Regions from separate parts of the Thioalkalivibrio sp. ALE10 genome, predicted to be linked through region 2. Evidence: predicted binding sites of a transcription regulator. Region 2 holds the regulator's gene; each other region holds the start of a gene.
What was found. The regulator sigma-54, encoded in region 2, starts transcription at its own class of promoters, with help from an activator protein. The targets are predictions, from matches to a motif close to TGGCANGNTNCNTGCTT.

Region 1 (3,573 bases), 360 kb from region 2:
CGCGTCGGCGGACTCGAACCCGCGCACCGCGATATCGGATCGGCTCAGGGCGCGTTCCAGCACCCAGCGGATGGAATCGTCGTCGTCGATGATCCAGACCGTCGGATTCATGCGTCGGGGCTCTCGCTGGCGGGCGGTCCGGCCACGGGCAGGAGGATGTCGAAGCGCGTGGAGCCGGGCCGTGAATGGCATTCGATCAGGCCGTCATGCAGCTGGACCAGGCTCTGCGCGATCGGCAGGCCGAGGCCGGTGCCGCTGTCGCGGCCGGTGACCATGGGGAAGAAGATCCGCTCGCGGACCTCCTCGGGGATTCCCGGCCCGTTGTCGCGCACGCTCAGGCGCGCGACCAGCCGGTGGCGTTTGCCGGAAACGGTGTACTGGCGCAGGATGCGCGAGCTGAGCACGATCTCGCCCTCGTCGCCCAGCGCCTGCAGGGCGTTCTGCACCAGGTTGAGGAGCGCCTGCACCAGCATGTCGCGATCCGCTTCGATCTCCGGGATCGAAGGGTCGTAGTCGCCGCGGATCTTCACGCCCAGCGGCAGCTGGACGCTGATCAGGCCGCGCACATGCTCGAGGACCTCGTGCAGGTTAAGGGGGGCGCGCTGCGGCATGTTGTTGGGGCCGAGCATGCGGTCCACCAGCGAGCGCAGGCGGTCGGCCTCATGGATGATGATGCGCGTGTATTCGCGCAGGTCGGGATCGTCCAGTTCTCCGGCCAGCAGCTGCGCGGCGCCGCGCAGCCCGCCGAGCGGGTTTTTGATCTCGTGCGCCAGCCCGCGCGTGACTGCGCGCGAGATGGCCTGCTGCTTCTGCAGCTGTTCCTCGCGCGAGATGCGCTCGTGCCGGTCGATCGCGCTGAGTTCGAACAGCAGCCGTCCGGGTTCGTCACCCTCGCCGTGCAGCGGCGTGATCACCACGTCGGCCAGGAAGCTTTCCGCGCGCAGCGGTTCCAGGCGCCGCGCACGCAGGGTGATCGGCTGGTCCCGGGTCAGGGCGTTGCGCAGACGGGTGGACAGGTTGCGGTCCAGATGCAGCCACTGGCCGAGCGGGTGACCGAGGATGCGCTCGCGGCTGAGGCCCAGCAGGACCTCGGCCGCGCCGTTCATCGCCTGCAGCCGCAGATCCCCGTCGGTGACCATCACGGCCGTGGACAGGTCGTCCCACCACGGGGGGGTGGGCAGCGAGGCGGGCGAAGGGGGCGTATGCGGGCTCATCACCCGGTTTCAAGCATGAAGTGCGCCAGAATGGCCACGAGGGCGTCGCAGCGCTTCGTCCGGGGGCGTTGTGCGGTGGCGCTCTGATGAGGTGCAGTCATTGCCCCATTGTAGGGCATTCTGTGCATCAAAGTGGTGCGATGCCCGTGGCTGGCTCAGAAATCCACCAGTTCCACGGGCACCGGGACGTCCTCGATCGAAGTTTCGTCTTCAGCGTCGGTCTCTTCGTCCGCGGCCGCGTCTTCCTCCGGGGCGTCGTCCGTCGGGTCTTCTCCCGGCCGCCGTATCGGGCGTTCGAGGATCTCGCGGGCATTCTCCAGGGGGACGGCGCCCATCGGCTCCTGAACTTCGATGCGTTCGCTGCGCCCGTCGCCGGGTGCCTCGTCGGAGAAATGCACCACACCGTCTTCATCCACCCAGCGGTGGACCTCGGTGGAGGCCAGAACGCCGACGCCCGGCGCCCCGGCGATGGCCAGGGCCACAAGCCCCGCGAGGGAGGCTCGCGGGGTCATCAGGCGGCGGGCCTTATCCATACCGACTGCACCCGGGTGCCGGCGTCCTGCAGGCCGGCCAGGCGCGGATCGGGGCCCGCGGGCGCGTGGCCGGCCTCGATGCATTCCAGCCAGTCGTCCAGCGCGGCCATGCGCAGGAGCGTCGGGGCGGCGCCGCGTTCGATCGCGCTCAGCGGGCGCTCGCGGTGATAGCCATCCAGCAGGGCGCGGTAGCGTTCGCGATCGAGCTCGCCCGTCTCGCTGACGGCCACCGCCAGCGCGATGCGCGCCAGTTGCCAGAACGCCGGCACGGGGGCCGGCGGGAGCGTCAGATCCGCCAGTCCGGTGTGTTCGCCGTGCCGCCGGACCGAGCGCCAGAAGCTGCCGGCCACCGGCAGGTCCTCGAACCGGTACAGCCCCTGATGATGCAGCTCGCGGTTCAGTTGTTCGCGCGCCTGTTCGTCCAGGGTGGCGCTCAGGTCTTCGGTACGTTCGCGCAGCTGCTGCTGCAGTACCCCGCGGCGCCAGACGCCGTCCTGCGGCAGGGCCTCCGCCGGATGCCAGGCCTGCCAGCGGGCCGCGAGGCGCCCCAGCGCCTCCGGCGTGCCGGGACCGCTGGCGATCGCCCCGGGCTCCGCGGCGTTGCCGCGCTCCAGGGTCCAGTGCGCGCGATCCCCGTCAAGCTGCGGGGCATCGCCATCGGCCGGCAGCCCCAGCGGAGCGCCGGCCGCCCGGGCAGCGGCAAAGGCTGCTTCCAGCGCCGCGGCACCCGCGACCGGCAGTTCCACGGTCGACTGCGTGCTTACCATTCCAGGATCCTCCAGCGGGGCGGGGTGAAACCGGGGGCCAGGTCGTCGCGGCGTTCAAGATCGCCTTCCCCGGTGACGTCCACCAGATAATAGGTCGGACCGGCGGCCGGGGTGACCTCGACGATCACCAGCTCACCGTCCACGCGATATTCGCGTCGCCGCTCGCCATCGCGCTCCATGATGATGACGTCCGCCTCTTCCAGTTCCTGCAGCTGGCGGGCGCGCTCGTCCAGCACCGGCGGCGGTGCGGGCTCGTCGCCGGCGGCCTCGTCGGGCATGTCGGGCGGTGGCGGGGCGTCTTCGAAGTCCTGCGCCGCCAGCGGCCCGGCGGCGAGAACAAGGCCCAGCAGGGCAGCGGCCAGCGCCGTGGCGCGGGTGCTCGTCATCATCAGAGCTCCATCAGTCGTTGTTTCTCTTCCGCCGAGGGCTCGAAGCTGCGGGCCTCGTAGTACTCGAAGATCACGTCCACGACCTCCTCGGGGGTGTCCACCACCGAGTATAGATTGAGGTCCTCGGCATCGATGGTCCCATGGGTGACCAGCGCGTCCTCGAACCACTGCAGCAGGCCTTCCCAGAACTTGCTGCCCACCAGCACGACCGGGATGCGGCGGGTCTTGCCGGTTTGCACCAGGGTCAGGATCTCGGCCAGCTCGTCCAGGGTGCCGAAGCCGCCCGGCAGTACCACGTAGGCGGAGGCGTACTTGACGAACATCACCTTGCGCGAGAAGAAGTGCCGGAACCCCAGGCCAATGTCCTGGTAGGGGTTGGCGTGCTGTTCGTGCGGCAGCTGGATGTTGAGCCCGATGCTGGGGGAATGGCCGGCGAACGCGCCCTTGTTGGCGGCCTCCATGATGCCCGGCCCGCCGCCGCTGACCACCGCGAAGCCCGCGTCCGACAGCTGGCGCGAGATCTGTTCCGCGAGCAGGTAGTCCGGGTGGTCGGACGGGATGCGTGCCGACCCGAACACGCTGACCGAGGGCTTGATGTGCGCGAGGCGTTCGAAGCCCTCCACGAACTCCGCCATGATCTGGAAGATCTTCCAGCTCTCGCGGGTCAGCG
Region 2 (3,573 bases):
CCGCGGCCCCGTCCACCAGCAGATCGGCGAGGGTTTCCAGCGCTCGTTTCTTGCTGGAGCAGTCGGTTTCCAGTCCGATGCGCTCCGGGGTGATGAGCTCGGCCGGATTCATCGGCTTACTGGGGCTGTTCGCGGTTGCGCTGGGCGCCCTCGGCGCGATGATGATCCTTGACCTTCTCCTTGTGCTTGATCAGCTGGCGGTCGACCTTGTCGATCAGGCCGTCGATGGCGGCGTACATGTCATCGTGGCTGGCCTCGGCGTGGATGTGGTTGCCGCTGACCTGCAGATTCGCTTCCGCCTTGTTGTGCAGCTTCTGCGTCTTCTCGTGGTTCAGCACCACGTGCACGTCGATCACCTTGTCGAAGTGGCGTTCCAGCTTCTGGAATTTCTCGTTGACGTAGTCGCGCAGGGCGTCGGTGATGTCGACGTGGTGTCCGGTGAGATTGATCTGCATGGGTCAGGCTCCTTTCGGTTTGCTTCCGGTCGGCATGGCGGCCATCTGGCGGCGTTCGCTGGAGGATGGCAGGTTCATGCCCTCCCGGTATTTGGCCACGGTACGCCGGGCCACGTTGATGCCCCGATCCGCGAGGATCTGGGCGAGGCGGGAATCGCTGAGCGGTTTGCCCGGCGTTTCCTCTTCGATGAGTTCGCGGATCATGGCACGAATCGCGGTCGCGGAGCATTCCCCGCCGTCGCTGGTGCCCACGTGACTGGAGAAGAAATACTTGAATTCGAACACCCCGCGGGGGGTGTGCATGTATTTCTGCGTGGTCACCCGCGAGATCGTGGACTCGTGCATCTCCAGGGCTTCGGCGATGTCGCGCAGGATCAGCGGCTGCATCGCCACCTCGCCGTGTTCCAGGAACCCCTGCTGGCGTTCGACGATCGCGCGCGCCACGCGCAGCAGGGTGTCGTTGCGGCTGTGCAGGCTCTTGATGAACCATCGCGCCTCCTGCAGCTGATCGCGCATGAAGGCGCTGTCGCGGGCATCGGAGACCTGGCGGACCATGCCGGCGTAGAGGTCGTTGATGCGAATGCGCGGGGCGATCTCGGGATTCAGGTCGACCTGCCAGCCCCGGTCGGTATGACGCACGTAGACATCCGGGACCACGTATTCCGGCGGTGTCTCGCTGATCTGGGCGCCGGGGCGCGGGTTCAGCGTGCGGATCAGGTCCAGCGCCGCGGCCAGTTCGTCGCCATCGCGTACGCCGCTCTGGCGCTGCAGGGCCTTGTAGTCACGCCGGGCAAGGGCGTCCATGCCGTGTTCCAGGACCGCGCGCGCCGCCTCGCGCGAGGGCGCGTCCGGCGCCAGCTCACCCAGCTGGACCTCCAGGCACTCGCGCAGATCCAGCGAACCGACCCCCAGCGGGTCGCAGTGCTGCAACCAGTGGCGTACGGCCTCGACCTCGTCGGTGTCGACGGGGGGTTCTTCACTCCGGCTGATGGTCTCGGCCAGGGTCTCGACGTCGCCCTCGAGGTAGCCGTCGCCGTTGATGGTGTCGATCAGGGCGGCGCCGATGCGCTGGTCGCGCGGGGTCAGGTGCGACAGATGCAGCTGCCACAGCAGGTGATCCTGCAGCCCGCCGCCGTCGTCGTCCGAGGTGTTCTCCAGCGGGTCGCGGTCGTCCGGACCGCGCGGGCTGGCGCTGGCGTCGTAGATGTCTTCCCAGCGGCTGTCGGTCACCAGCTCGTCGGGGATGACGTCCTCCGAGCCGCCGGCATCCACCGTTTCGCCGGTGCCGGCGGCGTCGCTGCCGCTCTCGCCGTCGTCGGTGTTCGCGTCGCTGGCAGTGTCCGCGGTGTCCCCCGCGTCGGCACCGAGTTCGTCATCCTCGGCCTGTTCCAGCATGGGATTGCTTTCCAGCGCCTGCTGGATCTCGGCCTGGAGCTCCAGCGTCGACAGCTGCAGCAGCCGGATGGCCTGCTGCAGCTGCGGCGTCATGGTCAGCGTCTGACCGAGCTGCAGATTCAGCCCGGGCTTCAGCATGAGTTGGGAAAGGCGTTGGTCACCATAAGTGAATAGTAATCCCTTGCTGCGGGCTTGTGCACCGTCCGGGTGCGGCGGTCGGTGTCACAGGCGGAAGTTTTCGCCGAGGTAGACCTCGCGCACGCGGGCGTCGGCCAGCAGTTCGTCCGGCGTGCCCGCGCTCAGCAGGCGCCCCTCGCTGAGGATGTACGCGCGATGGCAGATACCCAGGGTCTCGCGTACGTTGTGATCCGAGATTAGTACGCCGATGCCGCGTTCGGCCAGGTGGCGGATGACTGCCTGGATCTCGCCGACCGAGATCGGATCGACCCCGGCAAACGGTTCGTCCAGACAGATGAACTGCGGATCGCCGGCCAGCGCGCGGGCGATCTCGGCGCGCCGCCGCTCGCCTCCGGACAGCGCGATCCCGGGGCTGTGGCGCACGGTCTCCAGCTGGAATTCCTCGATCAGGGCGTCGCCGATGCGGCGGCGCTCGTGGCGGTCGAGTTCCGGGCGCAGTTCCAGCACTGCCTGCAGGTTGTCCTCGACCGACAGGCGGCGAAAGATCGAGGCCTCCTGGGGCAGATAGCCCAGCCCGGCGCGGGCGCGTTCGTGGATGGGCGCCCGGGTGATGTCGCGCCCGCCCAGGGTGATGCGCCCGGTATTGGGCCGGATCAGTCCGACCAGGCTGTAGAAGCAGGTGGTCTTGCCGGCTCCGTTGGGTCCCAGCAGGCCGACCACTTCGCCGGGCACCAGGTCGACATCCATCGCGTCCAGCACGGTACGCTGGCCATAGCGCTTGCTCAGCTCGCGGGCGACGAGATGGCCGTCGGCCCCGGGGCTCATGGATCGTCCTCGCGTGGCTGCAGGCGGATGTGCACGCGCTCGTCGTCGGTGTCGCCGCGTTCGGCGCGGATCACGTCGCGTTCGAGATCGTAGGTGATGCGCTGCCCGCGGGCATCCTCGGCGGCGGTGATGACGCGCGCCCGTTCGGTCAGGATCACGCGTTCCTCGTCGAGGAAATAGTCGATGCGCAGCCCCTCGGCGATGCGCGTCTCGCCGGTCTCGGGATCGGGCGACTCCAGGCGTGCGGGCTCGCCGTGGGCCTCGATCTCGTAGGGACGGCGCTCGCGCATGTGCACGATGACGCGGTCCGCTTCCAGGGTGGCATCGCCGCGCACCACGATCACGTCGCCCGTGTAGGTTCCGGTGCCCGCGCGCTCGTCCATCTCGGCGTGGTCCGCGGTGATCTCCACCGGCAGGGCATCCTCGCGGCCGGTCGCCGGCGGGGCCGCCAGGAACAGTGCGAGTACCCCCGTCACGGCAAGCAGCAGGGCCGGTCGACGGATGCCCGCGCGGCGATGTTCGGTTGTGGCCGGGTTCATTCCGGGCGGTCCTCCTGCGGCAGGTCGCTGTACAGCGTGTAGACCTCGGCGAGCAGCTCAATGGTATCCGCTTGCGGGTCGGCGCGCAGGCCGGTGCCCCGCTGGAACAGTCCCGGCTGTTCCAGGGTGCTCGGGGCCGACGAGGTTGTCAGCCGGGTGTCCAGCGCCACGCGCACGTCGCGCGACTCGATCACCGTGCGTACGCGCGCGTCGCGTTCGGG
Region 3 (3,573 bases), on a different contig from region 2:
CAGGACGTTACGGCAGAACACGATGTCGAACTTGCCCAGCGCCGCGTAGCTGTCGACCAGATTGAGTTTCTGGAACCGGCAGCGGCGCTGCACCTCGGGGATGATCTTGTGCCCCTCGGGCACGGTCTGGAAGAACCGGGACCGCCGCGACTCGCTCAGCCCGCGCACGATGCTCAGACCGTCATAGACTCCCTTGCGGGCGTCTTCCAGCACGCCCTCGGACAGGTCCGTGCCGAGAATGCTGACGGGCACCACCCGGCGCGGGCGCGAGGCCTCCCATTCCGAGACCACCATCGAGATACTGTAGGGCTCCTGTCCACTGGAACACCCGGCCGACCAGACCTTGATCGACGACCGAGTGGACGCCAGCTCCGGGAGGATCACGTGGCGCAGGATCTCGAACGGAAAACCGTCGCGAAACCAGGAGGTTTCGTTGGTGGTCATCGCATCGATGACGCGCGTGCGCAGCTTCGGGCTGGGCGCCTTGCGCAGCGCGTGCAGCAGTTCCGGCACGTCCTTGTAGCCAAATTCATCCAGCAGGCGGGACAGCCGGCTGGACACCAGGTACTGGCGGCTGTCCCCCAGCACCAGGCCACAGCACTCGGAGAGAAAGCGCGCGAATTCTTCGTAGTCACGGGAATCGATCACGCACACATCTCCGCCTTGACGCGTGCCGGGCCCGTCCGCCGTCCGCTGGTTGTTCGGTTCGATGATTCCATGCCGCCACAGTATAGGGCTTCGAGGCGGCCTTGCGGGAGTCCGCAGCCTGCAAAGGGGCGGCAAGCGCCGGCCACCCGCCCCGGCCGGGCCGGCACTCGTTCGCCCCCGGCAACCACCGACATCTCAGGCGGTCTTGTTGATCTGTTCCAGGACCGCACTGGCCAGTTCGTCCGGGTTGAACTTGGAGAGGAACGCATCCGCACCGGCCCGACGCACCATGTCGGTATTGAATTCGCCGCTGAGCGAGGAATGCAGCAGCACCCGCAGCGGCCGCAGCCGGTCGTTCTCGCGGATCTTTGCCGTCAGGGTGTAACCATCCATGCGCGGCATTTCGATATCCGAGATCACCAGCTCGACCGTGTCGTGGATCGGACCCTCGGCGGCTTTCGCCTCCAGGTAATCCAGGGCTTCACGCCCGTCCTTGCACAGCACGTAGGGCCACTCGAGCCCCTGGATGGCGCTTTCGATCTGGCGGCGAGCCACCACCGAGTCGTCGGCGATGACGATTTCCCGACGCTCGGGTGTCTGCTCGGCCACCGCGGAACGCACGCTTTCCGACACCTCGGTGGGCAACGGATTGACCAGCGACAGCACGCGCTCCACGTCGATGATCTCCACCAGCTTGTTGTCGAGTTCAGTGACCGCCACCAGAAACGACTCGCGCCCGGTGCCGCGCGGGGGCGACTTCACCTGGTCCCAGTTGACGTTCACGATGCGATCCACCGCCGACACCATGAAGCCCTGCACCGAGCGATTGAACTCCGTCACCACGACCTTCTGCTGGCCGTCCGCCCCGGCCCGCGTCGACTGCATGCCCATCGCCCGCGCCAGATCGATGATCGGCACGGTCTTGTCGCGCAGGGTGGTGACCCCCCGCACCACCCCGGCGGACCCGGGAATCTGGCGCAACTGCGGCAGCGGAACCACCTCGCGCACCTTGAACACGTTGATCCCGAAGGTCTGCGTGCCGCCCAGATAGAACAGCAGAAGCTCCATCCGGTTCTGCCCGACCATCTGCGTGCGCTGGTTCACGTCGTCAATAAACTGACTCACGGTTCTCGCCCCCTGGGTTGTTCTCCCTGCTAACGGCCGCGCCGGCGGGAGCTTGAACCACGCATCGGACGCGCAGGACAGGCGCCGGATGCCATGGCACAGAAGCTGCATGTATTCCGTCACGAAGACACAGGGTCAACGGTGACCGGACATGCACCTTTTCAAGTTACAGGCTTTGCTCCCGTACCGCAGCCCGGGCCGCAGCGGGGGTGCGCTTCTTCTGATGCTCGCGCTCCTCGCCCCGACCGCGCAAGCGGAGATCGAGCCGGTGCAGAACATTCGTGACAGCGCGGAACGGTTCCTGCACCAGCAGCTGGGGGACCACAACGGCGACGATGTGGAGGTGCAACTCGGTCATGTCGACGACCGCCTGCGCCTCAAGCGCTGCGAAGAACCCCTGGAGGCCTCGCTGCCGCCCGGCGGCCGCCCGAGGGGCAATACCGCGGTCAACATCCGCTGTCCCGGGCCGGTGACCTGGTCGGTGTACGTTCCGGCCACCGTGGAACGCCACGCCGAGGTGGTGGTGGCCCGCCGCAATCTGTCGCGCCAGCAGACCCTGGGGCCGGGCGATCTGCGCATGGAGCGCATCGAGACGTCGCGCCAGGCCAGCCATTATTTCGAGGACGCATCCGAGGTGGTCGGTCTGCAGACCCGCCGCGCGATTCGCCAGGGCCAGGTCATCGGCCAGCAGCACGTTAATGAACGTCAGGTGATCCAGCGCGGCCAGCGCGTTACCATCCTCGCCAGCAGCGGCAGCGTCACTATCCGCATGCAGGGCGAAGCCCTGGAAGACGCCACGGCCGGCGACTGGATCCGCGTGCGCAACACCTCCTCCGGACGCGAGATCGAGGGCGAGGTCCAGCCATCGGGCACGGTTCGCGTCGCCCTGTAGTAAAATGTGACGGAAATCCCGCAACCGACCCTACAGTTTCGGGCATTCCGGCCGATACACGAGCCAGACCAGTCAAACGACAGGACAAAGTCATGGATATCAAAGGCCCCAACATCAATGGCCTGCGCCCCGACAGCCAGAACGGCGGGGTCCGCGGCCGTGACGACGACGCCCGCACCGGCGGTAACGGGGTGGATCGCGCCGGCAATGGCGATGCCGCCAGCGGCGACGCCGTCACCCTGACCGGTGCCGCCCAGGCCATGAACGGCAGCGGCGAAGCCAGCGAGGCCGCGCCGTTCAACGAGGCGAAGGTGGCCGAGATCCGCGAGGCGATCGCTCAGGGGAACTACCCGATCGACAACGAGGAACTGGCCGATCGCATGATGGAAATCGAAGGCCTGCTGCGGTGATCCGGTGGTGACCGACGAAACCGGAATCCGTCCTTCCCTGGAGGAATCCATCCGTCTCGGACAACGGCTGGAGGATATCCTGCTGGAGGAAACCCGGGCCATTGAGTCACGCGAACCGGATCGGCTGCAGGCCGCGGTCCAGCGCAAGCAGGAACTGCTGCAGGCACTGGAAACCGAAACCCGCAAACAGCAGCAATGGATCGAAGCCCGCGGTGCCGAGTTCACCCCGGAAGGGGTAGCGCGGCTGTTCGCGCGTCTGGAGGGAGGAGAGCACCTCAACGACCGCTGGCAGGCGCTGCGGGCGACGATCGAACGCTGCAACGAACTCAACCAGGGCAACGCCCGGCTGATCGAACGCAACCAGCGCCGGGTCCAGATGTCCATGCAGATCCTGCGTGGCGAAGACAACGGACCGGCCACGACCTACGACCCCTACGGCAAGGCCCGTCATCGCCGTACCACCGGCCAGACCATCACCCGCGCCTGAGCCCGAGTTGG
Region 4 (3,573 bases), on a different contig from region 2:
ATTGCTTCGTCGCCTTCGGCTCCTCGCAATGACCGGAATGGGAGGGCGCCTCCTCGCAATGACGGGATCAGAGGGCGGCTCCTCGCAATGACGGCAGACTCGGAGTTGCCCGCAGGATACAGGGCACTATCATGGCGGCGCATCCTACCGTTCACCCATGCACAAGGGGAGCCCGCCCGATGGCACTCGACGACAACTGGTTCACCGAGCCCGACCGCGACATCGCGATGTCCCTGCGCATCACGAAAAAGCTCCACGAGGAGCAGACGCCCTATCAGAAGATCGAGATCTTCGAGACCACGGGCTTCGGCAACCTGATGGTGATCGACGGCTTCGTGATGCTCACCGGCCGCGACAACTTCATCTACCACGAAATGATGTCGCATCCGGTCCTGTATTCGCACAACGCACCGAAGAACGTGGTGATCATCGGCGGCGGCGACTGCGGCACCCTGCGCGAGGTACTCAAGCACGACGAGGTGGAAAAGGCCACGCAGGTGGATATCGACGAACGCGTGACCCGCCTGTCCGAGCAGTACTTCCCCGAGCTGTGCGACGCCAACGACGACCCGCGCGCCGAACTCCTGTTCGATGACGGCATCCAGTTCATCAAGGACGCGGACCCCGGCTCCATCGACGTGATCATCGTCGACTCCACCGACCCGGTCGGCCCGGCCGAAGGGCTGTTCTCCGCGGATTTCTACCGCGACTGCGTGAAGGCGCTGGGCTCCGATGGCCTGCTGGTGCAGCAGAGCGAATCCCCGCTGCTGCACACCGACAGCATCCTGCGGCCGATGCACGACAGTATGCGCATGGCGGGTTTCATCGACGCCCTGACCATGCACTTCCCGCAGCCCACCTACCCCTCCGGCTGGTGGACCTGCACCATCGCCTCCAAGGACGCCCCGGTCGCCTTCCTGCGCGAGGAAGCCGCCGAGGAGATCCCGTTCGTCACGCACTACTACAACGCGGCCATCCACCGCGCCGCCGGCGCGACCCCGGAATTCTTCCGCCGCAAGCTGTTCGCCTGATCCGGCCGCGCCGGTCCGCCACCCCGGCGCCGGGCCGGCGCGGGGTGTCGGCTTCAGCCGGGAGTAACGCCTCTGCACGCCTTCCGGCATCCGCCCGGCATCAGCAGACACCGCCTCGAAACCTCCCGCGCTCGCACACTTTCAGGGCAGCCTGATCCATCTTGATGCATGCCCCCGAAACGGGCTGCACCACGACGAAACATTCGCTCCGCAGACCGGCGCTCCCTGGCCCGGCACCACGCTCCGCAACGCTTTCGGGGCGACCATGGCATGGCTCCTGCTTACTCGGATTACTGCCGGCGCATTCCTGCGCGCCGCACCGAGATTCAAGCGAGGAGAACCATGCTGCATCGACGCTGCATCGCATTCGTTGTTCTGTTTCTGGTGCCCGTGATGGCGCTGGCCCATCCCCACCACGGGCACCACGTCCACGAACATGCGGGCTTCGCTGCGGGATTTCTGCACCCGTTCACCGGCCTCGATCACCTGCTGGTCCTGCTCGGAATCGGGTTCTGGATGGCCCGCTCACAGCGATTCCCGGGCACCCTGACCGTCGGCGCGGCGGTACTGGCCACTCTGGCGCTCGCCTTCGCCCTGGGCGTGGCGCAAGGACCGCTGCCGACCGTCGAATTCGGCATCCTCGCCTCGCTGTTGCTGACCGGCGTGCTGGTCTTTCTGGGCACGCGTCTCCCGCTGGTGGTGACCGCCGCGATCGCGGCCGGCTTCGCCGCACTGCACGGCTTCGCCCACGGTGCCGAAATGGCGGCCGACCTGTCCGCACTGAGATTCGCCGCCGGCTTCCTGCTGGCCAGCGCCCTGCTGCTGACCGCCGGTGCACTGGCCGCCTCCCGGATACGCGATACGGGTCTCGAGCGTCCGGTGGGACAGGCGGCCGGTGGGGCCATGGTTGCCGCCAGCGTCTATCTGTTGCTGGTGGTCTAGCGGCGTGGACATGACCCCCGTGGAACTGGCTGGCGCTACAGAGACCGTCCCGGAGACCCGGGACGGATGGCTCGGGCGCCTGGAGCTGGGCTTCGCCTCGCGTGGCGGACGGACCCGGCTGGCCCGCCGCCGTCACGAGGGCCCTCTGCTGGTGCAGCGAAGCTTCTTCCCCGAAGGCGATGTCTGCCACTGCTACGTGATCCACCCCCCCGGGGGCGTCGCCGGCGGCGATCGCCTGCAGCTGGAAGCGGAGCTGGACGCCGGCAGCCGGGCGCTGCTCACGACCCCTGCCGCGGCCAAGTTCTACCGGACGCAGGCAGCCAGCGCCCGCCAGGAACAAAGCTTCACGGTGGGGCCCGAGGCGAGCCTGGAGTTCCTGCCGACGGAAACCATCCTGCACGGTCGCTCCCGCGTGATGCTGCACAACCACTTCCGCCTGGGACCCGGCGCCCGCCTGTGCACCTGGGATGTCCTGTGCCTGGGACGCCCGGCGCATGGCGACCACTACGAGGGCGGAGTGTGCACCCAGGATCTGTGGATCGAGCGCGACGGCCGACCGCTGGTACATGACCGCCTTGATCTGGCCCACGGCGATCCGCTGCTGAGCCGCCCCTGGGGCCTCGACGGCTTCCCCGTGGTGGGCCAGCTGGTGGCCACCCCGGCCCCCGAGGGACTCGAACCGGCACTGCGCGAGCATCTCGGAACGCCCGACGCCCTGCGCCTGGGCATCTCGCGAATTGGGGATGTCCTGTTCCTGCGTTGTCTGGGCCATGGCGCGGAGACCGTGCGCGCGCTGCTGCAGCGGGCCTGGGCCTTCCTGCGCGAGCCGGTCATCGGGCGCCCCCCGTGCACCCCCCGTATCTGGAACACCTGACCACCGGAAGATCCATGGAACTGACCCCACGCGAGAAAGACAAGCTGCTGCTGTTCACGGCCGCTCTGCTGGCGGAACGCCGCCAGGCGCGCGGGCTGAAGCTCAACTACCCGGAGGCCATGGCGCTGATTTCGGCGGCCATCCTCGAGGGGGCCCGCGACGGCCGTTCGGTCGCGGAGCTGATGAGCCTGGGCGGCGAGGTGCTGACCCGTGACGACGTACTCGAAGGCGTCCCGGAGATGATCCCGGAGGTACAGGTCGAGGCGACCTTCCCGGACGGGGTCAAGCTGGTCACCGTTCACGAACCCATCCGTTAAGAGGAAGTGCCCGATGATCCCCGGTGAGCTCCTGCCCGCGGACGGCGACATCACCCTGAACGCCGGCCGTGAGACCGTCACCCTGGAGGTGGCCAACAGCGGCGACCGGCCCGTCCAGGTCGGTTCTCACTATCACTTCTTCGAGACCAACAACGCCCTGCGCTTCGACCGCGAGCGCGCGCGAGGCTTCCGCCTGGACATACCGGCGGGAACGGCCGTGCGTTTTGAACCGGGGCAGACCCGCAGCGTGCAGCTGGTAGCCTACGCCGGGGAGCGCCGGGTGTTCGGATTCCAGGGCCGCATCGGTGGCCCGCTGGACGGAGATGCGCAATGAGCCAGACCATTCCCCGCCGCGCCTATGCCGAGATGTTCGGCCCCACCACCGGCGATCGCCTGCGCCTCGGCGACA

Region 1: glnL (nitrogen regulation protein NR(II)) is a predicted target of sigma-54. The motif match lies at 1,226-1,242, and genes of this name have one in related genera.
Region 3: flgA (flagellar basal body P-ring formation chaperone FlgA) is a predicted target of sigma-54. The motif match lies at 1,868-1,884, and genes of this name have one in related genera.
Region 4: F788_RS0109210 (HupE/UreJ family protein) is a predicted target of sigma-54. The motif match lies at 1,298-1,314, and genes of this name have one in related genera.

The regions. Positions count from the first base shown of each region.
Region 1 is NZ_KB906450.1:71,626-75,198, reverse strand. Features, by position in the region: gene ntrC (nitrogen regulation protein NR(I)) at 1-111, opposite strand, end outside; gene glnL (nitrogen regulation protein NR(II)) at 108-1,214, opposite strand; gene F788_RS0100350 (DUF4124 domain-containing protein) at 1,370-1,747, opposite strand; gene F788_RS0100345 (hypothetical protein) at 1,726-2,514, opposite strand; gene F788_RS0100340 (DUF2782 domain-containing protein) at 2,508-2,903, opposite strand; gene F788_RS0100335 (TIGR00730 family Rossman fold protein) at 2,903-3,573, opposite strand, start outside.
Region 2 is NZ_KB906450.1:434,020-437,592, forward strand. Features, by position in the region: gene F788_RS0102130 (PTS sugar transporter subunit IIA) at 1-112, opposite strand, end outside; gene hpf (ribosome hibernation-promoting factor, HPF/YfiA family) at 117-455, opposite strand; gene F788_RS0102140 (RNA polymerase factor sigma-54) at 459-1,988, opposite strand; gene lptB (LPS export ABC transporter ATP-binding protein) at 2,073-2,813, opposite strand; gene lptA (lipopolysaccharide transport periplasmic protein LptA) at 2,810-3,352, opposite strand; gene lptC (LPS export ABC transporter periplasmic protein LptC) at 3,349-3,573, opposite strand, start outside.
Region 3 is NZ_KB906458.1:10,034-13,606, reverse strand. Features, by position in the region: gene F788_RS0112230 (protein-glutamate O-methyltransferase CheR) at 1-648, opposite strand, end outside; gene F788_RS0112225 (chemotaxis protein) at 844-1,773, opposite strand; gene flgA (flagellar basal body P-ring formation chaperone FlgA) at 1,997-2,665, shown strand; gene flgM (flagellar biosynthesis anti-sigma factor FlgM) at 2,758-3,075, shown strand; gene F788_RS0112210 (flagella synthesis protein FlgN) at 3,080-3,562, shown strand.
Region 4 is NZ_KB906453.1:228,462-232,034, reverse strand. Features, by position in the region: gene speE (polyamine aminopropyltransferase) at 180-1,031, shown strand; gene F788_RS0109210 (HupE/UreJ family protein) at 1,374-1,973, shown strand; gene F788_RS0109205 (urease accessory protein UreD) at 1,984-2,847, shown strand; gene ureA (urease subunit gamma) at 2,862-3,164, shown strand; gene F788_RS0109195 (urease subunit beta) at 3,178-3,498, shown strand; gene ureC (urease subunit alpha) at 3,495-3,573, shown strand, end outside.